2 regions of the Halomonas sp. LES1 genome follow, and region 1 is predicted to be linked to the other one. Evidence: predicted binding sites of a transcription regulator. Region 1 holds the regulator's gene; the other holds the start of a gene.
The links. Region 1 encodes FNR, which switches genes on or off when oxygen is low (the NO sensors DNR and NnrR bind a similar motif). Its sites were predicted from a motif close to TTGATNTANATCAA; they were not measured.

Region 1 (7,588 bases):
TCGCCATGAACGGCGCCACGGATCTGGCTCGCACCCGCGCCGATGCCGTGTTGCTGGGCCCGCGCCTGATGCGTATCGTCGAGGCCGTCGCCGTCAGCCGCGCCACGCGCCGCATCATCAAGCAGAACCTCGGATGGGCGCTGGTTTATAATATCGGCGCCCTGCCGCTGGCCATGATGGGCTTCGTCACGCCCTGGATTGCGGCCATCGGCATGTCGGCAAGCTCGCTGGTGGTGGTCGGCAACGCTCTGCGCCTGACTCGCCACACCCCGCTGCCACAGGAGGTGGCTACACCTTCGGAACCCCGCACCGTATGACTATTCTCTACCTGCTGATACCACTGACCCTGATTCTGCTTGGCCTGGCCTTGTGGGCCTTCTTCTGGGCGGTGAAGCACGACCAGTTCGAGGATCTGGAAGGACCCGCCTACCGCATTCTCTTCGATGAGGACGACAATGACCGTCCCCCGGAGGAGCGCAGGAGCGGCGGCAAGGATGACGACACCCCATCGTCGACCTCCGACCCATCGGACGAGACGCGCTGATGGACCCGACCGGGCTGGACCTGCCGCCTTTCGCCGCCGCCTTCGTCTTCGGCCTGCTCGGCGGTGCCCACTGCATCGGCATGTGCGGCGGCATCATGAGCGCACTCTCCTTCGCGGTGCCACCCAGCATGCGTTCCCCGACGCGCCTCTCGGGCCTGCTGCTGGGCTACAACCTGGGCCGCATCACCAGCTACATGATCGCCGGCCTCCTGGCGGCATCTCTCGGCACCCTGCTCTCGCTGACCGCCCCCGCGCGCTTCATCCTGCAGGGGCTCGCCGCCCTGATGCTGATCCTGATGGCGCTCTATATCGCCGACTGGTGGAAGGGGTTGCTCGGGATCGAGGCCCTGGGCAGGCGCCTGTGGCGATATCTCGAGCCACTGGGGCGCCGGCTGATGCCGGTGGTCAAACTCCCCCAGGCAGTGGCGCTGGGGGCGGTATGGGGCTGGCTGCCCTGTGGGCTGGTCTACTCCATGCTGACCTGGAGCCTGGCCATGGCTGACCCGCTGCGCGGCGCCTTGCTGATGGGCGCCTTCGGGCTAGGCACACTCCCGGCCCTGCTGGCCACCGGCTTCGCCGCGCGTCAGCTGAGCCGATTGATCCGCCACCGGGGCACCCGCACCCTTGCCGCACTCTCCATCATCGCCTTCGCGCTCTGGCAGCTATGGCTGCTGGTTCCCGGGGGAGGCGCCACCCATACCGGCTGAGCACTATTCCACACGGGATTGACGCAGCTCAACGCCGCTCTCGGCCCCACCCCCTAGCATGGGGATAGAGCCATCAGCGGAGTCGCCCCATGCCCGTTCCCGCCAAGCACACCGTCCCCGCCGGAGCCTCGAGTCCTGCTCGAGAGCCGCTGCCCGGCGCGGGCGACCTGGTAACGGCCGCGGAGGTCGCCTACCCCGCCCCGCACCACTATCGCGACGACATCGGCGTCCAGGCCCTGGAAGTGGCCCTCTCTGCGCGCCCGGCCGAGGCCCCCCTGGCGATCCAGGTACGCCTGCCCTTCTGCCGTCATGCCTGCCGCTTCTGCGCCAGCCAGTGCGTTTCCGTTCGCAGCAGTCGCCAGGCCGATTCCTACCTGACACGTCTCGACCGCGAAATGGTACTGGTCCGGCGCCGGCTCGACGGCCTGCCGCCGGTATCTCGACTGCACTGGGGCGGCACCCCCCCGGCCTTTCTCACGCTGGAGCAGATGAGCGACCTCTTCGATCGCCTGGACGCACGCCTCGGCCTCTCCGGCGACCGAGAGCGGGACTTCAGCATCGACCTCGACCCACGAGAGGCCGATATGCTGACCCTGCGACATCTGCAGGCGCTGGGCTTCAACCGCCTGAACCTGGGTGTGCAGGAGCTGGATCCACGCGTCCAGCAGGCCATCAACCGCGTACAGCCGAGGGCCCTGACCGAGTCGCTGGTCGACGAAGCCGACCGCCTGGGCTTCCGGGAGTTGACGATGTCGCTGATGCTGGGGCTCCCCTTCCAGACACCCCAAGGCCTCGTCGACACCCTCGAGCAGGTCATCGGCATGGTCCCGGCACGCATCCGCCTCTACCGCTATCGGCATCGCCCGGCACACCACCCTGCCCAGCGTGCCATCCACCATGGCTGGTTACCCGACGCGGCGACCCGCCAACAACTGCTGGCCGAGGCTCGCGTCCGGCTCGACGCCGCCGGCTATGTCCATATCGGTCTGGGCCTCTACACGCGTCGCAACGACCCCCTGGCACAGGCCCGGGCCAGCGGCGCCCTGGGCCATGGCCCGCTTGGCTTTACCCGGGGGCAAGCGGGTGACCTGCTGGGACTCGGCGTGAATGCCATCAGCCGTATCGGCGACCTCTGGGTTCGCAACGCCGATACGCTGGCGGCATACGAATCGGCACTCGATAACAGCCGCCTGCCAACCGCACGCGGCACCCGGCTGACGGCCGATGAACGACGCCACCGCGAGACCCTGCTGTGTGGCCGTGGCATCGACCCTGCAGGCCTGCCGCCGAGCCCACACCTCGAGAGGCTTCACGCGGAGGGAGTGATCGAGATGACGACTGAGGGGGTATCGCTGACCGCCGAGGGACACTGGCGGCTGCCCTACATCCTCGAGGCCCTCGCCCTCCCCTAGCCGCCGAGCCCCGCATAGTTTGCCCCGCCTGCACTTTGCTCCATAATGGGGCCATGAACACGATCAAGAAGGGAAGGGCCATGGCGGGTACTCTCACCGGTCGGCGGCGATCCGTACTACAGGAGACGCGCTGTCAGACATGCAGTCTCAGCTCGCTCTGCCTGCCTCTGGCACTCGAGGTGGACGACATGGACCAGTTCGACGCCATCATCCGGCGTCGCGCACCACTCAAGAAGGGCGAGGCGCTATTCCGCCAGGACACTCCCTTCTCCAGCGTCTTCGCGGTTCGCTCCGGCAGCCTCAAGCAGGTCACCACCGAGGGCAGTGGCGAAGACCAGCTGACCAACTTCTATCTGCCCAGCGAGCTGGTGGGCCTCGACGGCATCGACGAACAATGCTACCCCGGTACCGTGGTGGCCCTGGAGACCACCACCGTCTGCGAGATTCCCTTCGACCGCCTGGACCACCTCGCGGAGTCGATGCCGGAGCTGCGCGGACAACTCTACCGCAGCATGAGCAAGGAGCTGCGCGATGACCGCCGCATGATGCGCCTGCTCTCGCGCAAGACCGCCGACCAGCGCCTGGCCAGCTTCTTCACCAGCCTCTCCGAACGTTTCCGCCGCCGCGGCTATTCGCCCTACAGCTTCCGCCTCTCCATGGCGCGGGCCGATATCGGCAACTATCTGGGCCTGGCGGTGGAGACGGTAAGCCGTATCCTCGGCCGCTTCCAGACCCAGGGCCTGGTCGCCGTCTCGGGGCGCGAGGTGAATATCCTCGATCTGCCGGCGCTCACCCACCTGGCCGAGGAGGAGGGCGCGCACTAAAGCTGGAAGCTGGCATGGACCCGATAATTCTGGGGTCAAGGTTTTTCTTCCAGCTTCCAGGCGTGAAGCGCCGCTCTTCAAACTTAGAGCTCTTGCTGGATATCGATCCGGCTGGCCTGCATCCTGGCCTGCTTCTCCTCCAGCCCGGCGAAGTCAAACAGCTCACGATCGGCCAGCTGTGAAGGCGCCACGTTGGTCACCGCCTTGAACATGCTCTCCAGCCGCCCGGGGTGCTTCGCCTCCCACTCCGCCAGCATCTCCTTGACCACCTGACGCTGCAGGTTGGGCTGAGAGCCACACAGATTGCAGGGGATGATCGGAAACGCCATCTGCCGAGCAAACTCGGCAATGTCCGCCTCCCGGCAATAGGCCAGCGGTCGAATCACCATGTTTCGGCCATCGTCGGACAGCAACTTCGGCGGCATCGACTTGAGGCTGCCGCCGAAGAACATGTTGAGGAACAGGGTCTCGAGGATATCCTCGCGGTGGTGGCCCAGGGCGATCTTGTTGGCACCGATCTCCTCGGCGAACCCATACAGGGAGCCGCGGCGCAGTCGCGAGCAGAGCGCACAGGTGGTCTTGCCTTCCGGGGTCTTCTCCTTGACCACCGAGTAGGTGTCGCGCTCGAGGATATGATAGTCGACCCCGATACCCTGCAGGTACTCGGGCAGCACATGCTCGGGAAAGCCGGGCTGCTTCTGGTCGAGATTCACCGCCACCAGCGAGAAGTCGACCGGGGCGTTGCGCTGCAGATTGCGCAGGATCTCGAGCAGGGTGTAGCTGTCCTTGCCGCCGGACAGGCACACCATCACCCGATCTCCCTCATGAATCATGCCATAGTCGATGATGGCATTGCCCACCTGGCGCCGCAGCCGCTTCTGCAGCTTGTTGAATTCACGCTTCTCCTGAGTACCGGGCTGGGGCGTGGCTGGCCCGGAGTGGGTGAAGGGCGCGCTATCGCGTTCGCGGGGGTCGAAGGTCACGGCGTCTTGCATAGGTCTTGGCGCTGCCAGTGCGGGCAAAAATGAAAGGCGCCCATCCTACCACCGGCGACCGCGCCAGGCGACGCCAGACGCCACTCGCGCCAGGGCTATCGCAGCTACCAACAGGGTGATAGTGAAAGGCGCCGGGGACAGGTCGGAAAGGGGGTCCGAGGACCAGGGATGGCCGAGGTAGCCTACAAGGAAGTACTCGTAGCGCCCCCTCGACGGCCTGTCACCGGAATAGCCTTGAGTGGTACTGTCATCTGCGATAGCCCTACCACTCGTGCCGGCTAACTCCCGGCGGCGACAGTACGCTCCAGGCGCAGGAACATCAGCGCGGTGGTCACCGCATCCCCCAGGGCGGTATTGCGCCCCATGACCGGCACTCCCAGGCGCTCGGCGGCACTCTCGAAGCGTGGCAGGTTATCGATTTCCGGGTGCCGACGCCGCAGTCGGCGCCGCCACAGCTGGGCCACATCCACGGTGGCGTTGGGTAGCTCGAAGCCGAAACGCGGACGCAGCTCACGGTTGAGAATCGCCAGGTCAAAGCCCAGATGCCAGCCCACGAGTGGGCGATTGCCGACGAAGTCGAGCAGCCGCGCCAGGGCGCTGTCGATGCTCTCGCCATTGTCGAGGTCCATGCCACGCAGGCCATGGATGCGGATGGAATCACCGGTCAGCGAGTCGGGGCGGCGAAGGCGCAGATCCAAAGAGTCACTGGTGAGGATATGATCACCACGCACCCGCACCGCGGCGATCGACACCAGCTCGGCGCTGCGGGTATCCAGGCCGGTGGTCTCGGTGTCGATCACCACCATCTCGTCACCGGTATAGGGGCGAAACAGCCAGGCGTACTCGCCGTTGGCATGGCGCCGCTGATCCGCGACGCGTCTCAGCATCTTGAGCATGACGGGCTCCTTGTGTCGTTGTCGTTCCGTCGATTCATGAGTATTCCAGATGAAAGCGGTGGGAGAGGCGCTGCTTGAAGTCCTTGACGATATGCAGCGCCTCGCGCAGCAGGTCGCGCTCCAGCGACGAGAGCTCCTGCACCACCACACGATCAGGGCTGTGCGGCTCGCCCCCCTCCTCGTCCTCACGCCTTGCCAGCTGCTGCTTGAGGCGCAGCTCGGTGAACAGCGCCAGCGCCTCGGCCAGGTCCTCGGCGAAGCGTGGCTCCAGCCGGCCATCGGCAGCCAGGGCCTCCAGACGCTCCAGAGTCGAGGTAGGCCGTATGCCCCGCTCCAGTGCCATCACCCGCACGCCATGCACGATGGGAAAGATCCCCCCCTTCTTGATATCGATGCCGTGCTGAGGTCGCTTGAGTGAGCCAAACAGGGTCAGCGGTGTGGAGAAGCGCAGAATGGTGCGGGCGAAGTAGGAGAGCAGCAGATCGTTTCCGCTGCACTGGGCAAAGAGGTCGTCACGCACCCGGTCGAGCAGCGCCGGGTTGCCCGCCACCGCGTGGGAGTCGAGCATGATCGCCAGCTTCATCAGGCTGTCGCCATCCCGGGCCTCGACCCAGCGCGCCATGCGCCGCTTCCACTGGGTGACCGTGCCCACCCACTCCGGGTTGGAGACCATGATATTGCCCGGGCAGAGTGGATAACCCAGCTCCACCAGGGTCTCGGTCAGGCACTGCATCCGCTCGGCGCAGTCGGGCCACTCGAGATCATCGGCCAGGATCAGGCCGTTGTCCTGATCGGTCTTGAGGATCTGCTCACCACGCCCTTCGCTGCCCATCACCATCAGGCAGCTATCGGCATGGTAACGCTCGTCGATCAGAAACCCCCAGGCCTTGTTGATGATCCGGCCGTTGAGGGCCGCCAGCAGGCCCATGGAGAAGCGCAGCTTGACCCCCTGGGCCATCAGCGCACTGACCAGCTCGGGAGTGCGGCGGCTGGCGGCGGCGAGAGCTTCGAGGCTGTCGGCCTGTTCGACCTGCAGGCTGACCACGTAGCTGCGACTGGAGAAGTAACTGAGCACATCGGTCAGCTCCACCACCCCCACCGGTTGGTGCTGGTCCATCACCACGACCCGCTCCACCTTGTGGCGGGTCATGATCACCAGCGCCTCGAAGAGGTACTTTTCCGGTGTCACGGTGATCAGCTCGGCATGCCCCAGCTCCTCGAGCGGAGTGTCTCGGCCACGTTCGTCTACCACCAGGGCATTGAGCAGGTCGGTCTTGGTGATCATGCCGTGACAACCACTGCGCTTCACCAGCAGCGAGTCGGCACGCCGCTCGTTGATGGTGACCACCGCCTCGGCGATGGTGGTGGCAGCCGGCACCACCAGGGGCTCACGCATGCACTCCTTCACCATCGCCAGCATGAAACCGGCCATGGTCACTCCGCCCTCGGCGCGCTGCTCGGTCAGCAGGCGGGCCTTGTGGGCCAGGCTCTGGCGGAAGAACTCGGCAAAGGGGAGATAGGCGTCGCACAGCTCCAGGAAAAGTGCCCTGGGCATCAGGTAGCAGAGGCTCTCCTGCTCGGCACGAAAGCGATAGCGACTCTTGCCGTTGAGAATGCTGATCGCCCCGAACAGGTCCCCCTGGGTGTAATGCCCGATGCGCTCCCTGGCTGCCGGCTGGGTGGCATCGATCTCCGCCACCTCGCCCTTGTGAATCAGAAAGACATACTCGCCGGGCTGACCAGCCTCGAGGATGATCTCGTCACGATCGAAGTAGGCCAGATCGACGCCCTGGCGCACCCGCTCGCGACCGGGCCCGTCGAGCAGCGTGAACGGTGGCTGAGAAAGATCGAGATCGATCATGGCTGGACCTCACGGATCACCCCCGCTTGAAGGAGCGCCCCGGCACCGAAGTGGCTCGTCGGTCTCAGGGGGACGCCTTCGGCGAAGGCATTGTTATTGATTTCCGCAGGCGTGATCGGCAGGCGACAAAGCCGACGACACATCGGTGCTCCTGTGGAGCATAACAACGACCATGCCTCGCCGATAAGCTAGACGAACGTATCGATCCAGGGCCGCTTAGACCATGGTCCTATCCGACGCCTTATTACTAGACAAAGGTCCAAGATGAACGAGATATACCATGGTGTTAACCAGCCGACTTTTCTCCTGGCATTCCACAGAACAATATATAACAAATCATTGATTTTAA
Region 2 (7,588 bases), on a different contig from region 1:
CGGCTGACACAAGAAACCTGGTTGCAGGGAGAAAAGGTTGGCCGGCGTAGCTACTACAGCCTGAGCGGGCCAGGCCAGCGCCGCTTCGACCAGGCCTTCAAGCGAGTCTATCATGGCACTCAAAGGCCATGGACAGGCCAGTGGACCCTGGTTCTATTGAGTCAGTTGAGCACGACACGCCGCCAAAAGGTGCGAGAAGAGCTGGAGTGGCTGGGGTTTGGTCACTTTGCTACAGGACTGCTAGCCCATCCGATCCTGTCCCCTAGCGAGGCACTCGGCGCCCTTCAGGAACTCGGCGATGCCGATGACGCCATCATCATGCAGACCGAAGCCCTAGAGCCGATAGCCAGCAGACCGCTACGTCTACAAGTGAGAGAGAGCTGGAACCTCGACGAACTGGCCGAGCACTATCAGCGCTTTCTGGCACTCTTCCGGCCGCTCTGGAAAGCGCTTAACGAGGAAAACCACCTCAGTGAAAGGGATTGCTTCATCGCTCGCACTCTGCTGATTCACGAGTATCGCCGGGTACAGTTGCGCGACCCTCAGCTCCCGGATGAGCTACTCCCTACTGCGTGGGAAGGCCGCAACGCCTACCAGCTTTGCCGAAATATCTACCGAATGATCTACCGCCGTGCCGAGAACTGGCTCGACCGCCACCTGGAGACCGCGGAAGGGCCACTGCCCGCCCCCGGCCCCAGCTTCTACCGACGCTTCGGCGGGCTGGAGTAGACTCGGCCAGCGCAGCCAGCCCTCTCGTTCCCATACCAATGCCCCCTGCTATAGCCTCATAGCAGGGGGCTGTACCGTTGCTGCTGCCAGTTCTCGGCGAGGGGCCGGGTCACACAACCCGACGACTGTTCGTCGGGCTCAGGTTCATGACTCCTTGCCCAAAGACTGCTGCTTGGGCTGAGTATCCCCCGCCTGCAGCCTTGGACGGTTAGCATCCAGCTCTGTCAGCGGTTCGCAAGGCTCCAGGCTGTCGCGACATCGCTCGGTCAGGCGCTGATACTCTCGGGTACCCTGCTGCTTCCAGGCCACTTCCTGATCGGAGAGTTCGCGTTTGACCTTGGCCGGCGCCCCCATCACCAGCGACTGGGGAGGGCACTCGAAGCCGGTCTTGACGAAGGCTGCCGCGGCGACGATGGAGCGAGTGCCGATCACGGCGTAGTCCATCACGACGGCATTCATGCCGACCATGGCGTCCTGCCCCACAATGCAGCCATGCAGCACGGCACCATGGCCAATATGGCCATTCTTCTCCACCCGCGTGACACAGCCAGGAAAACCATGCATCACGCAGGTATCCTGCAGATTGGCCCCCTCCTCCAGCACCAGTTGACCAAAGTCGCCGCGCATCACCGCACCGGGTCCCACATAGCAGCCGGGACCGACGATAACATCACCGATCAGCACCGCCGTGGGGTGAACATAGGCGGTGGGGTGTACCACCGGGGTCACCCCCTCGAGTCGATAGCAAGGCATATTTCTCTCCCCTCTCAGTTCAGCTGGATGAGTCCAGCTGGCCATGGCGGCGACTCTGAACCACCACGAAACGAGAAGCCACGAAGGCCTGGTCGCACAGCGAGGCGTTGGCCGCCGGATTGCCCCCGGTCGCATGGAAGTCGCTGAAGGCAGCGGACTGGTTGACCAGGATACCCCCGTCCAGATTGAGCGACAGCGGCACCGCCACCTCCATGGCCAGCTCCTCGAACCGGTCGGCGACCTCATCATCGGTAGTATAGGCACCGAAGGTGATGGCTCCTTTCTCGCCAATCACATCGCGGGCCAGCTCGATGCTATGCGCGGTGCTGTCAGTGGCGATCAAAAAGCCGATCGGGCCGAAGCGCTCCTCACTGAAAGCGTCGCGCTGGCTGGCATCCACCTTGAGCAGCAGCGGTGTATGGATACGCGCCTCGGGATACCGAGCATGCTGGCGCGGCTCGCTGTCCAGCAGCACCTCCCCCAGGCCACGACACTCCTCGATACGGGCGGCAGTGGCTGGCGTCTGGATAGCGCCCAGCACGGTACAGGCACGCTCATTATCGGCGAGGAATGCCTTGATGGCCTCGGACAGAGCACCGGCCACCTCATCGAAGGTGAGCCTGCCTTCAGGCGTCTGGATACCATCGCGGGGTAAATAGATGGCCTGGGGTGTGGTGCACATCTGGCCAGAGTAAAGGCTGAGGCTGAAAGCAAGGTTCTGGGCCACCGGCTCGATCCGCTCGAGGCTGTCGATGATGATGGTGTTGATGCCGGCCTTCTCAGTGAAGACTCGTGCCTGGGTGGCATTATGTTCCAACCACTCGCCGAAGGCACTGGAGCCGGTGAAGTCGATAAGTTTCACGGCTGGATCGAGGGCCAGCTCCTTGGCGACTGGAGCATCTGGACTGTCCGGCATCAGGCTCACCAGACAGGGGTCGAAGCCGGCCTCCTCGAGCACCTCCTGGGCGACGCGAGCGGTTATCGCCAACGGCAGGACGGCTCCTGGATGGGGCTTGAGGATCACCGGGTTACCGGTGGCCAGGCTGGCAAACAGGCCTGGATAGGTGTTCCAGGTGGGGAAGGTGGAGCAGGCCACCACCAGGGAGATGCCGCGGGGGACGATATGGTAGCGCTTGTCGAGTACCAGGGGGTCACGCTTGCCCTGGGGCTTGACCCACCTGGCCGTAGCCGGCACCTCTGACATCGCCTGCCAGGCGTAGGTCACGGCCTCGAGCCCCCGGTCCTGGGCGTGGGGCCCACCGGCCTGAAAGGCCATCAACGGTCCCTGCCCACTGGTATGGCTCACTGCCTGGGCGATCTCCGGACTCATGGCATTCAGACGCGCCAGGACCTCCAGACAGACGCCCACTCGTGCCTCGGCACCGGCGTCGCGCCAGGCCGGCATGGCGGCCTGCATGGACGCGATCAGCGCATCACGCTGGGGCTGATCGTAGGTCACCCCCAGCTCAAAACCGTAGGGAGAGACCTCACTTCCGACCCGGCCCGCCACGCTCGAGACCTTGAGAGAGAAATGCCGGTTGAGGAGCGCCTCAAAGTGCTGCGGTGCCGCCTTCACCGCCTCTTCTGGGTACTGCTTGATGCTCTCCGGATAAGGCGTCCAGAACTTCCGAGTGGCGACAGCCTCGAGGGACTGCTCTAGGGTCTCGCGATGGCGCTCGAACAACTGCTGGGCTTGCTGTGACATGCTGGCTCCTGCGCAGCGGGAGGCTGCATCCGATACGATTTAAAAGATGAAGCTACCCATAGCGTAACGAAACATCAAACCCAGGCTCACACCCCACAGCTTGAAAAGCCTGGAATAAAAAATAAATTTCAAATAAAAACAATGGCTTAATCAATATCATATGATCATGATCGACATGGTACGACCATGGTATAACCTCACTGTCCAGACAGGACTCCTCCTGCTGCAACCCTCTGAAAGTTAGACATTTTCAATATCGGCACCCTCAAACACGATACACCAAGACAATGTGCATCGATTTGATGCGTATCAAAATAAACCTATACTCGCTCCTATTGTTAACCTTGAAGGGCGGCGGTGCGCTGCCGCATCCATGCCGTGCCAGAGTGAGGTCACCATGCCGAATCACCTGATCGTTGAGGGACCGCAACTAGGAGTGCTGTCCATCAAACTGCATCGCCCAGAGGCTCTGAATGCCCTTAATACTGCCCTGTTGGCAGAGTTAGCCGACACTCTAATCGCTGCCCAGGATGACGCCGAGGTGCGCACTGTGGTGATAACCGGCAGTCAACGCGCCTTCGCCGCCGGCGCCGACATCAAGGAGATGGCCGAGCGCGACCTGGTCGGCATGCTGGAAGATCCACGCCAGCGGCATTGGTCCACCATCACACGCTTCAACAAACCAATTATCGCCGCAGTAAACGGTTTCTGCCTGGGCGGTGGCTGCGAACTGGCCATGCATGCCGACATCCTGATCGCCGGCGAGGACGCCCGCTTCGGCCAACCCGAGATCAACCTCGGCATCATGCCCGGTGCCGGCGGCACCCAGCGCCTGGTGCGTGCCGTGGGCAAGGCCCTGGCCACCCAGATGGTGCTCACCGGCGAGCCGATCAGCGCTCGCCGCGCCCTGGAAGCTGGCCTGGTCAGCGAAATCACCCAACCCGAGCTGACGGTGGAGCGCGCCATCGCCGTGGCCGAAACCATCGCTGCCAAGGCTCCTCTCGCAGTGCGACTGGCCCGGGAGGCCCTGCACAAGGCAGAGGATACCGACCTGGCTACCGGTCTTCGCTTCGAGCGCCATGCTTTTACCCTGCTGGCCGGCACCCAAGATCGCGAGGAGGGCATTCATGCCTTCCAGGAAAAACGCCCCGCCACCTTCAACGGGCACTGATACAGGACATTGATCATGAGTGAAGCGCCCCTGCTCTATTCCGTGGAAGACGGTGTCGCCCGCATTACCTTGAACCGACCCGACAGCCTCAACAGCTTCAACGCCGAGATGCATGCCGAAATGCGCCAGGCACTCAAGGCCGTGCGTCAGGACGAGAGCGTGCGCGCCCTGTTGTTGACCGGCAACGGTCGTGGCTTCAGCGCAGGCCAGGATCTGTCCGACCGCAACGTGGCCCCCGGCGCCGAGGCTCCCGACCTGGGGGAGTCCCTGGAGAAGCGCTACAACCCCATGCTGCGCACCATCCGCGACCTGCCGATTCCCACCATCTGTGCGGTGAACGGCGTTGCCGCAGGCGCCGGGGCCAATATTGCCCTGGCATGTGACATCGTGCTGGCGGCACGCTCGGCCAGCTTTATTCAGGCCTTCTGCAAGATTGGCCTGATCCCCGACTCCGGCGGTACCTGGTCACTTCCTCACCTGGTAGGCATGGCCCGCGCCAAGGGGCTGGCAATGTTGGGTGACAAGCTCAGCGCCGAGCAGGCCGAGCAGTGGGGCATGATCTGGAAGGTTGTCGACGACGACTCTCTACAGGATGAGTCCCGTGCTCTGGCCCGTCATCTGGCTACTCAGCCGACTCGTGGCCTGGCATTGATCAAGCGCGCCCTGCACGCCAGCACCGACAACAGCTTCGATGCACAGCTGGATCTCGAGCGCGACCTGCAGCGACTCGCCGGCCGCACGGACGACTACCGCGAGGGCGTCAGCGCCTTCATGGAAAAACGCCAGCCCAATTTCAAGGGGGAGTGAAATGCCAGCCCTCGCACCCAGCGACATTATCGCCGTGATCGGTGCTGGCGCCATGGGCGCCGGCATCGCCCAGGTGGCTGCCCAGGCTGGTCATCCGGTGCGCCTCTATGACAATCGTGAAGGAGCGGCTCAGTCCGGTATAGACGGCGTGCGCCACCAGCTCGAGAAGCGTGTGGCCCGAGGCAAGATGGCCCAGGATGACGTGGAGACAATTATCGCGCGCATGACACCGGCCGCCACTCTTGCCGAGCTGGCCGATAGCCGACTGGTAATCGAGGCGATCGTCGAGAGTCTCGAGGTCAAGCGCCAGGTCTTCGCCGAGCTCGAGTCAGTGTGTGGCCCCGAAACCCTGCTGACCAGCAACACCTCCTCGCTGTCGATCACCTCCATCGCCGCCGGCCTGGAGCGCCCCGAGCGATTGGCGGGTATGCACTTCTTCAACCCCGCGCCGGTCATGAAACTGGTCGAGGTGATCTCGGGGCTGGCTACCGAAGCCGAAGTCGCCGAGACCCTCTACGCCACCGCCGAGGCCTGGGGCAAGGTACCGGTCCACGCCAGCTCCACCCCAGGCTTCATCGTCAACCGGGTAGCGCGCCCCTTCTACGCCGAGGGGCTACGCCTGATGCAGGAGGGTGCCGCGACCCCTGCCACCCTGGATGCCCTGCTGCGCCAGGCCGGCGGCTTTCGCATGGGCCCCTTCGAGCTGATGGACCTGATCGGCCACGACGTCAACTACGCCGTGACCCGCTCGGTATTCGACGCCTACTACGGCGACACCCGCTTCGAGCCTTCACTGGTGCAGCATGCACTGGTCGAAGCCGGCCGTCTGGGCCGCAAGAGTGGCCAGGGGTTCTACGACTATCGAGAAGGCGCCGAGAGCGCTGTCCCCAATGCTGCCTCACCGGTAGAAGCCGACCTGCCGCCGCTGATCATCGAGGGCCAGGCGGGCAATATCACCCCGCTGGTGACCCGCGCCGAGCAGGCAGGACTCGAGATCGTTCGCCGCGAGAGCATCTCCGGCCAGCCTCGCCTGCGCCTCGGCGGCCTGACGCTGGCCCTGAGCGATGGTCGCTGCGCCACCGAACGCGCCTGTGACGAGGGTCTCGAGGCCCTGGTCCTGTTCGACCTCTGCCTTGACTACAACAGCGCCAGCGCCATCGCCCTGGCGGCAAGCCCTGGCGTCGATGCCGAGAGTCACGACCTGGCCACGGCACTCTTCCAGCGCCTGGGCATGGAAGTCTGCTGGCTGACCGACACCCCCGGCCTGGTAGTGCTGCGCACCGTGGCCATGCTGGCCAACGAGGCCGCCGACGCCGTACTGCAAGGGGTGTGCAGCGCCCAGGACTGCGACCGCGCCATGCAGGCCGGCCTTAACTATCCCCGTGGACCGCTGGCCTGGGCCGACGGCCTGGGACTCGACTTCGTGCACCGCACCCTGAGCCACCTGCAGCAGAGTTACGGTGAGGAGCGCTATCGCGCCTCCTTCCTGCTGCGCCGCCAGGCCCTGGCCGGGAGCTGCTTCCATGAATAAAAGTGAATTGAGCCCCCAGCAGCTGGCGGAAGCCTGTGCCGACGCCATGTTCTCTCGCGACGGCGCCAGTCAGGGCCTGGGCATGCGTATCGTGAGCGTAGCACCCGGCCGGGCCGTGATTACCATGACCGTACGCCAGGACATGGTGCAAGGGCACGGCAATTGTCACGGCGGCTTTATCTTCGCCCTGGCCGACTCCGCCTTTGCCTTCGCCTGCAATACCTATGATGAAGCCACCGTGGCTTCGGGCTGCAGCATCGACTATCTAGGCCCCGGCCAGCTGGGCGACACCCTTACCGCCACCGCCGAGGAGCGCAGCCGAGGCGGGCGCACCGGCATCTACGACATCACCGTGCGCAATCAGCACGACCAGGAGGTCGCCCTGTTTCGCGGCCGCTCCTACAAGATCCGCGGCACCGTACGCCGCCTGGAAGACACCGCCGCTGGAGAGACCCAATGAAAGACGCCTATATCATCGATGCCATCCGCACCCCCATCGGCCGCTATGGTGGCGTCCTCTCCCCCGTGCGGGCCGACGACCTGGGCGCCGTCCCCATGCGGGCCTTGATGGAGCGTAACTCTTCGGTGGATTGGTCCCAGGTGGACGATCTCTTCTATGGCTGCGCCAACCAGGCCGGTGAGGACAACCGCAACGTGGCTCGCATGTCGGCACTGCTTGCCGGGCTGCCGGTGCAAGTCCCAGGCACCACCCTCAATCGTCTGTGTGGCTCCGGCATGGATGCTATCGGCAATGCTGCCCGCACCATCAAGGCGGGTGAGGCAGGCTTGATGATCGCCGGTGGCGTCGAGTCCATGTCCCGAGCCCCGTTCGTGATGGGCAAGGCAGAAAAGGCTTACTCACGCAGCGCCGAGATCCACGACACCACCATCG

Region 2: the regulator FNR is predicted to act here: its motif matches at 3,487-3,500, upstream of paaF (2,3-dehydroadipyl-CoA hydratase PaaF).

The regions. Positions count from the first base shown of each region.
Region 1 is NZ_JAVRGC010000003.1:148,638-156,225, forward strand. Features, by position in the region: gene RM463_RS08020 (heavy metal translocating P-type ATPase) at 1-317, shown strand, start outside; gene ccoS (cbb3-type cytochrome oxidase assembly protein CcoS) at 314-544, shown strand; gene RM463_RS08030 (sulfite exporter TauE/SafE family protein) at 544-1,251, shown strand; gene RM463_RS08035 (radical SAM protein) at 1,341-2,663, shown strand; gene fnr (fumarate/nitrate reduction transcriptional regulator Fnr) at 2,744-3,487, shown strand; gene ttcA (tRNA 2-thiocytidine(32) synthetase TtcA) at 3,571-4,482, opposite strand; gene RM463_RS08050 (3'-5' exonuclease) at 4,761-5,378, opposite strand; gene RM463_RS08055 (putative nucleotidyltransferase substrate binding domain-containing protein) at 5,413-7,239, opposite strand.
Region 2 is NZ_JAVRGC010000004.1:280,255-287,842, forward strand. Features, by position in the region: gene paaX (phenylacetic acid degradation operon negative regulatory protein PaaX) at 1-729, shown strand, start outside; gene paaY (phenylacetic acid degradation protein PaaY) at 874-1,482, opposite strand; gene paaN (phenylacetic acid degradation protein PaaN) at 1,502-3,187, opposite strand; gene paaF (2,3-dehydroadipyl-CoA hydratase PaaF) at 3,585-4,358, shown strand; gene paaG (2-(1,2-epoxy-1,2-dihydrophenyl)acetyl-CoA isomerase PaaG) at 4,374-5,165, shown strand; gene paaH (3-hydroxyacyl-CoA dehydrogenase PaaH) at 5,167-6,696, shown strand; gene paaI (hydroxyphenylacetyl-CoA thioesterase PaaI) at 6,689-7,156, shown strand; gene pcaF (3-oxoadipyl-CoA thiolase) at 7,153-7,588, shown strand, end outside.